Regions from separate parts of the Bacillus sp. UNC322MFChir4.1 genome, predicted to be linked through region 1. Evidence: riboswitches for the same ligand, from Rfam matches in the RefSeq annotation. Region 1 holds a riboswitch; the other holds the start of a gene.
What was found. A riboswitch is a leader RNA that binds a small molecule or an ion and turns the genes downstream of it on or off. The one in region 1 is predicted to bind magnesium.
Positions count from the first base shown of each region.

Region 2: it holds a riboswitch for magnesium, as region 1 does, so the genes downstream of both, BR72_RS17405 (P-type ATPase actuator domain-containing protein) here and ilvA (threonine ammonia-lyase IlvA) in region 1, are expected to answer to the same signal.

Region 1 is NZ_JQKQ01000012.1:69,026-72,783, forward strand. It holds gene BR72_RS05635 (ArsB/NhaD family transporter) at 1-996, shown strand, start outside; gene BR72_RS05640 (hypothetical protein) at 1,032-1,259, opposite strand; gene ilvA (threonine ammonia-lyase IlvA) at 1,274-2,533, opposite strand; M-box (ykoK) riboswitch at 2,735-2,800, opposite strand; gene BR72_RS05650 (multidrug effflux MFS transporter) at 3,037-3,758, opposite strand, start outside.
Region 2 is NZ_KN050809.1:30,239-33,996, forward strand. It holds gene BR72_RS17400 (5'-3' exonuclease) at 314-1,180, opposite strand; gene BR72_RS17405 (P-type ATPase actuator domain-containing protein) at 1,298-2,011, opposite strand; M-box (ykoK) riboswitch at 2,322-2,487, opposite strand; gene BR72_RS17410 (DUF350 domain-containing protein) at 2,775-3,161, opposite strand; gene BR72_RS17415 (glutathionylspermidine synthase family protein) at 3,158-3,758, opposite strand, start outside.

The DNA.
Region 1 (3,758 bases):
ACCGCAGTTGGGTCTGCATTTTTAGACAATGTAACGACGGTTTTATTAGTTGTGCCTGTTACATTATCAATTACACGTATGTTAAAGGTACCTCCTGTTCCGTTTTTAATTTCAGAAATAATATTTTCTAATCTCGGTGGAACAGCAACGCTTATTGGGGATCCTCCAAACATTATGATTGGATCTGCAAATAAGCATCTTGATTTTAATGCATTTTTACTGAATTTAGCACCGATTGTTGCTATTATTTCTGCCGTTACGTTACTTATTTTATATTTCATGTATCGTAACAAATTAAAAACAACAGACGAACAAATTCAGAAACTGATGTCTTTAAACGAAACTGAATATATTCGCGATCGCACTTTACTCGTTAAGTCTTTATCCATTTTAGGACTCACAATACTTGGATTTATTTTCCATTCTATTATTCATGTTGATGCTGCCGTTATCGCTCTACTTGGCGCTGTCCTTTTAATGCTAATCGGTGTAAAAGAGCACGAAATAGAAAATGTATTTGCGCATATTGAATGGGTAACGATTTTCTTCTTTGCAGGTTTATTCGTTCTTGTCGGTGCACTTGTTGATATCGGGCTTATTTCCTCACTTGCCAAAAAAGTATTGGACGTAACAAATGGAGATATCGGCTACGCATCTATCTTAATTTTATGGGTATCCGGCGGCGCTTCTGCCACAATTGATAACATTCCATTTGTCGCAACAATGATTCCGCTTATTCAAAACTTAGCAAGCGGGCTTGGACTCGGGGCAGATTCTCCGCAAGTCGAAGTATTATGGTGGGCGTTATCACTTGGAGCTTGCTTAGGAGGAAACGGTACGCTAATTGGTGCTTCTGCCAACGTCGTTGTAGCAGGAATTGCCAAACGTGAAGGATGCGGTTTCTCTTACATGGATTTCTTAAAAATTGGGTTACCACTAACAATTGTTGCACTACTTTTATCACATGCATATATTTATTTACGTTATTTAATGTAAAAAGGTTTGCGGCATAAGCTGCAAACCTTTCTTTTTCACCAAAAGATACCGATAATTGCAAGAGCACCTAAAATTAAGCCTCCAACTTCTCCAACCATTTTTGGTGTCCATTCGATTCCTTTTTTCATTTGCACAACTGGCCTTTCATGCCGCAGTTGCTGCACCTCTGCTTGGAGTTGATGAATAGAACCATGCAACTCTTTCACAAGCTCCTTTAGTTCTACAATTTCTTCTTCAGCTGACTTCCTTTTTTCTAAATTCATTTTCAAGACTCCTTTTAAATTAATAGATTAAATAATGTCGGATTGTGATTGATTTCCATATAATGTATTCCCTTTTCTTCCATCCTTCTAATAAGAGGCTCATAATCTTCTTTCTGCTGTAACTCAATTCCAACTAGTGCCGGACCATTATCTTTATTATTCTTCTTCGTATATTCAAAACGAGTAATATCATCATGTGGTCCGAGTACGTTATCTAGAAACTCACGTAACGCCCGGGGCCGCTGCGGGAAATTAATAATAAAATAATGCTTTAATCCCTCATAAATTAAAGATCTTTCCTTTGTTTCTTGCATCCGATCAATATCATTATTGCCGCCACTTACGATACAAACAACTGTCTTTCCGCGAATTTCATCTCTGTATAAATCAAGCGCCGCAATTGGCAATGCACCAGATGGTTCTGCTACAATCGCATTTTTATTATAAAGTTCAAGTAATGTTGTACATACTTTCCCTTCCGGTACAGCAACAATATCATCCAATATGCGTTTACAAATTTCATATGTAAGATGACCAACTTGTTTAACCGCTGTTCCGTCCACAAATGAATCAATGTGTGGAAGCGTAACAACCTCTCCTTGTGCAAATGCCTCTGTCATCGAAGCCGCTCCTTCTGGTTCCACTCCAACAATTTTCGTTAAAGGACTAATCCCTTTTATGTATGTTCCAACTCCCGCTGCTAAGCCTCCTCCGCCAATTCCCATAAACATATAATCAATCGTACAATCCGTATCATGTAAAATTTCTACACCAATCGTTCCTTGTCCTGCAATAACCCTTGGATCATCAAACGGATGAATAAATGTTAATCCAAACTCTTCACAATATTTGACAGCTTGCCTATATGAGCTGTCAAATGTATCTCCTTGCAATATTACTTCTACGTAATCTCCACCGAAAAAGCGTACTTGTGATACCTTTTGACTTGGTGTTGTATTTGGCATAAAAATCTTTGCTGGAATTTGTAATTTATGACATGTATAAGCTACGCCTTGTGCATGATTACCAGCGCTAGCGCAGACAATCCCTTTTTTTAAATCTTCTATCGGTAAACTACTAATACAGTTATAGGCACCTCGTATTTTAAAAGAACGAACAACCTGTAAGTCCTCTCGTTTTAAATAGACGTTACATTGATATTTCTCAGATAAAATGGGATCACGTTCTAAAGACGTATTTCGAATCACATCTTTTAGCGTATTATAAGCTACGAGAATATCTTCAATTTTGATCATTTCTTTCACATTTTTCATATCTTTGACCGCCTCACTGTATAATTTAAAAAAGTTTTGCTTTACATTATACAGAATAATCTAAATTTTTAAAACGTTGTTCAAATAAAAATAAATCAACATACTCACTATGTTGATTCATCCTCACATGATGGCGTTTCCACTTTTATTATATTACTCTTTGAAATGTAAAAAATTATTTCCCTTATCTATTTAGTCCAGCTTAAGTAAAGTCTTAATCCGACAGTACCTATTCTACCCATTGGCGTCTTTCGTCATTTCCGGGCAGTTGCCCCCACCTATCTTCTTCGTTTCTCTCTCAATCCTAAGGTAGGGGTCTTACTGCCCACGAATAGCTGGGTAAGGGTGGACCTACACCTTGTTACCTTTCTTTGTTTTAAAACTGTGCGCGTGGCAGGAAAAAACTCTGACCGCTCCTATCCATAGCCAGTCCCTCCCAGGCCATTAAAAAAATGCTATTCTGTCGTTTTTTTCATAGAGTGACTGAGTAGTTACTAAGTTTTTTAATTTTTTGTTCGTTTCGTTAAAATGATAAAGCTAAGCATCGCACCAATATGACAACAAACAATTGTTACTCCCATTGGTACAGCTGTCTGCTCTCCTTGAATGCCAACTAAAGGTGCTACTACAGCGCCAGAGATAAAAGGTAACAGTCCTAATAGTGCTGCAGCGCTTCCCGCCGCTTTTTGCTGATTTTGCATCGCTAACGTAAATCCAGTTGTCCCAACAATCCCTACGCTAGAAACAATCATAAAGAAGCAGATTAATACTCCTATTAAAGAAGGGACCAGCAAAATAACCAGAAGTAGCATTGTACCCCCGAATAAAGCCAAAAGAAGTCCTGTTACTAATAAGGTACGTTCTTTCATTTTTCCTGCTAAACGCCCTGTGACTTGCGATGCCATGATTATCCCAAAACCGTTAATTGCAAAAAATAAACTATATAATTGCGGCGAAGCACCAAAAATATTTTGAATGACAAACGGTGAACCTGAAATATAAGCAAACATCGCTGCTGTAATAAATCCTTGCGAAAGTGCATAGCCCATAAATATACGATCTTGTAGTAAGCGTTTATAATGTGATAAACTCTCTCCCCATCCACCTGCGGTTCTTTTTTCTTCATGCAACGTTTCTGGCAATATAAAAATAACACTTAACAACATAAGCCCACTTACTATACTTAATACAATGAATACCCAGTGCCAAGAAGCAAAGCTTAAAA
Region 2 (3,758 bases), on a different contig from region 1:
CTTCACAATTGTAGAAACCAGCTCTAGATACATCTTTTTCATTTTTCAACATATAAGCTGCTGTGTAGAGCAAAGCATAACCACCACTTGCTTTCTCCTTGTGTTTTAAACATTGCATGTGGCAGAAATAGGTCCTAACCGCTTCTATGTATGGCCAGTCCCTCCCAGGCCATTTAAAAAAATACTTTTCCGCCTTTTTTTATAGAGTGACTGAGTAGTTACCATTTATCTTTATATAAATAATAACGCCCGATCAAATTACGAATTTGATCGGGCGTTATCTCTAATATAAGTTCTTTTCAAAAGCCTTTTTCTATAGCATATTTACAAACATTTCTGGTCTGCCCCAGTGCATTTTCTCACAAACGAAATGTATTTTTTCCTTATCTATTGTGTGAAATGCTTCTTCTAATTGGCAAGAAATTGGCACTTCACAATGAATTTGTGCAAGTTGTAGTGACATGTGCAAATTATCTAAGTCACTTTCAATTTTTGTGCGCTGTGCTTTTGTTAATAATGTAATGTTTTCTAAGACACCTGCAACTGTTCCGTGCTCTTGAATAAGCTTATAGGCAGTCTTTTCACCAATGCCTTTAACACCTGGATAGTTGTCACTTGAATCACCCATAAATGCCTTTGCATGAACAATTTGCCACGGCTCTACGCCTTTTTCCTCCATGATTTTTCCAGGCGTGTAAAATTCATAATTTCCAATTCCTTTTCGAAGAAGCATAACTGTAATTTTTGTATCAACAAGCTGTAGTAAATCTGTATCACCTGTTAAAATAAATACTTCTGCTTCATGTTGATATGTTTTAGCTAATGTCCCAATACAGTCATCAGCTTCATATCCTTTCATACCAATAACTGGGACAGACAAATGCGTAGTCATTTCTTGCACTAGATCAAATTGTGGAATTAATTCTTCTGGCGGTGCTCCGCGATTTGCCTTATAATTTGAAAATGCTTCTGTTCGAAACGTTGTACTCCCCATATCCCAGCACGTTACGATATGAGTCGGCTCAATTGTACTAGCTGCTGTTAATAAATGCTTCATATAACCATGTATCCCGTTCGTCGGAATGCCATCTTGTCTTTTCATAAATTGTCCGTACACACTTGTTGCATAAAAGGCACGAAATAACAATGCCATACCATCTACTAATAATACTTTTTTCATAATCCATCTCCTAATGACAAAAATAAAAACCTCACGTCATGACGCAAGGTTGTATAATCAAATAATGATTGTAATTTTTATTATACAATGATTTGCTTTATTTAGCATCCATAAATATTACTTACAGCATTGATGTAATAGTTCCACATACGTATTATTTCCGGTCGAAACAACAACTGCTTTTGCTGTGCCACTAACGACATGAGTACCTTGATAGCATAAATTTTCAAGACAAAGTGGATTATAGTCTTTTATGCGTTTTAATGGCATAAATCGTTTTTTTTCAATATGATAACAGCTTTCATACTTTTCTACAAGTATCTCTTTTCCCGATAAAGGAGATTCATCAACTAGTACATCTTTTGCATAAATAATGCGTGCATCAGCTGGTACAGTATCACCTGCTGAAAGGCAAATCACATCTCCTGGGACTAATTCTTCTATTGGAATATTCATCATCTCAGAATCTTTATCTATCCCATTCACTTTATCATTTGCCACTCTTAAAACAGTAACTGTTTTTGCGTTCGTTTGATTTGCTTCCTTTTCAAACAGATTTACTATTCCCATCAACTTCATCACCATATGAGTCAACATCACTTTTTTATTCACATATCGTTCATTTTTCCCATATTGTACAATTCGTCTTTTTGCCTCTTTAACAGAAAGGCCATTTCTTGTTGTTTTAAAATAAGCGTATACAGATTTTACATCTCGAATCGCGACTTCCATTAGCATTTCATTATTCTTTTGTAAAACCTCTTGCACTTTTATCGTTTTTTTATGAGTAATATTATTTATAATTCCCTCTCGTTTGTTTACATATAACATCGTCCGTCTCCTCCTTCGCACATGCAGGAAGAAACTCATTGTTTCTCAATTTATCTATTTACAGATATAGAGGGAGGAACAAGTCGTTTCCTACCTACATCACACATTCTATTTTCGAAATACCTGGGTAACGGAACCGAGTCCGAAGCTGACATTGCTCCTCACCTCCTCAAATGATTATTTTTAGCTATGTATAATTGATACACCGTAATAAAAAAGACCTTTACCCGAGAGCGAGTAAAGGTCTGAACATACATAAATAAGCAACGTTTAATACAACTACATATCATGTAGCCTATATTAAAAACAATTGCACCTCTCCCTCGCCGAGCTTTAGCACTGTATAGCATAGGTTCTTAACCAGCTACATTAAAAAAGACCTTAATTCGATCATTCTTGTTGACCCATTGGCGTCTCTCGACATTTTTGGGCAGTAGCATCTCTCTATACAGGAGCCTCACCTAACAGAGACATATTTAGTTACAAGAAAAATGTTACTCCTATTTAAAATAGATGTCAACACTTTGAATTCAAACTTTTTTTGTTACAACAAGTATTTTTTATATAAATCCAAATTAATAACGACATAAAACCATTCTTTTTCGGTGGGCCAGACGCAATGTAAAAGAAAAGGAGAAACCAAGTGCAGACTCCTTTTCTTTTGCATAGTCGCAACTTATATATCGAAAAAGTAAAACTAATTTATATAGAAAGCGATTTAGACTCGAAACACTCTTATTCTAATACTAATTTTTATGGTTTTTTAATATGTTAAACACCCAGCAATCACAATTCCGATAGAAATTGATAAAAACATAAGGAAAATTCCGACGGCTTGGTTATCTTCTTCGATGCTTTGATTAATGTTAAAACGCGGTGTGCACAATTCGGCTAAATAAAATACAACGATTTGTGCTAAAATTCCAATCCCTCCCCATAAAGCCATATCCATTAGTGAAACAGAATGAGCAGTAGCCGAATACAAAACGATAGCAAGACCAAGAAGCCTTCCTCCAAGTGCGTAGCTTGCTGCACGATTCCCTTTAGCCATTAATGAAAATTCCTTCACTTTTGTTGTCACTTCCATTAGAAACAGACCGATACATAAAAGACCGAGTGAAACTGCTAAATAAAGTAAAAAGTTCATCATTTATAACCCTCCTTTTTAATCCCAACAGGTAAATAATAAGATTCATTTCCCGTAATTTTTTCACCAGCACGTATACCAATACTACTTGCTTTCCCAGCAATTAAAAACGAGCCAAACACATACGATAGCTCTTCGTTCCCTTTTTCAGTCTCAAAAGAAAAAACTGGAAGCTTTATGTACTCTTGAAATACAGGGAGTTCTTTTTTATATGTTTGATATGCATTTTGAATTACAACCTTTGTATCTTTGTCACGAATTGTAACCGTATCACCTTCTCTACCAAACGAAGGTTTTTGAACAAAAGAACTCTTTCTTAAGAATTGATCTGGTTCTAAGTATGTAGGAAGCATATATTCTTTAATCCATTGTCGTTCTTCATTCGTATAAAAAGCTCCCATCTCAGCTAATCCCCAAATCAAGCATTGAATCGATTTTGGCTGTAGTAGAAAGGATGAAATAGGATTTATAATAAAAAGTTTTCCTTCCTGTACAAGTCGCAACAACTCAATTCCTACAAAATCTCCAGTTTTAGGATCACGGTCCTCAACTAAATCTTCAATAGGATATGTTTGCCGATACAAAATATCAATTGGTACA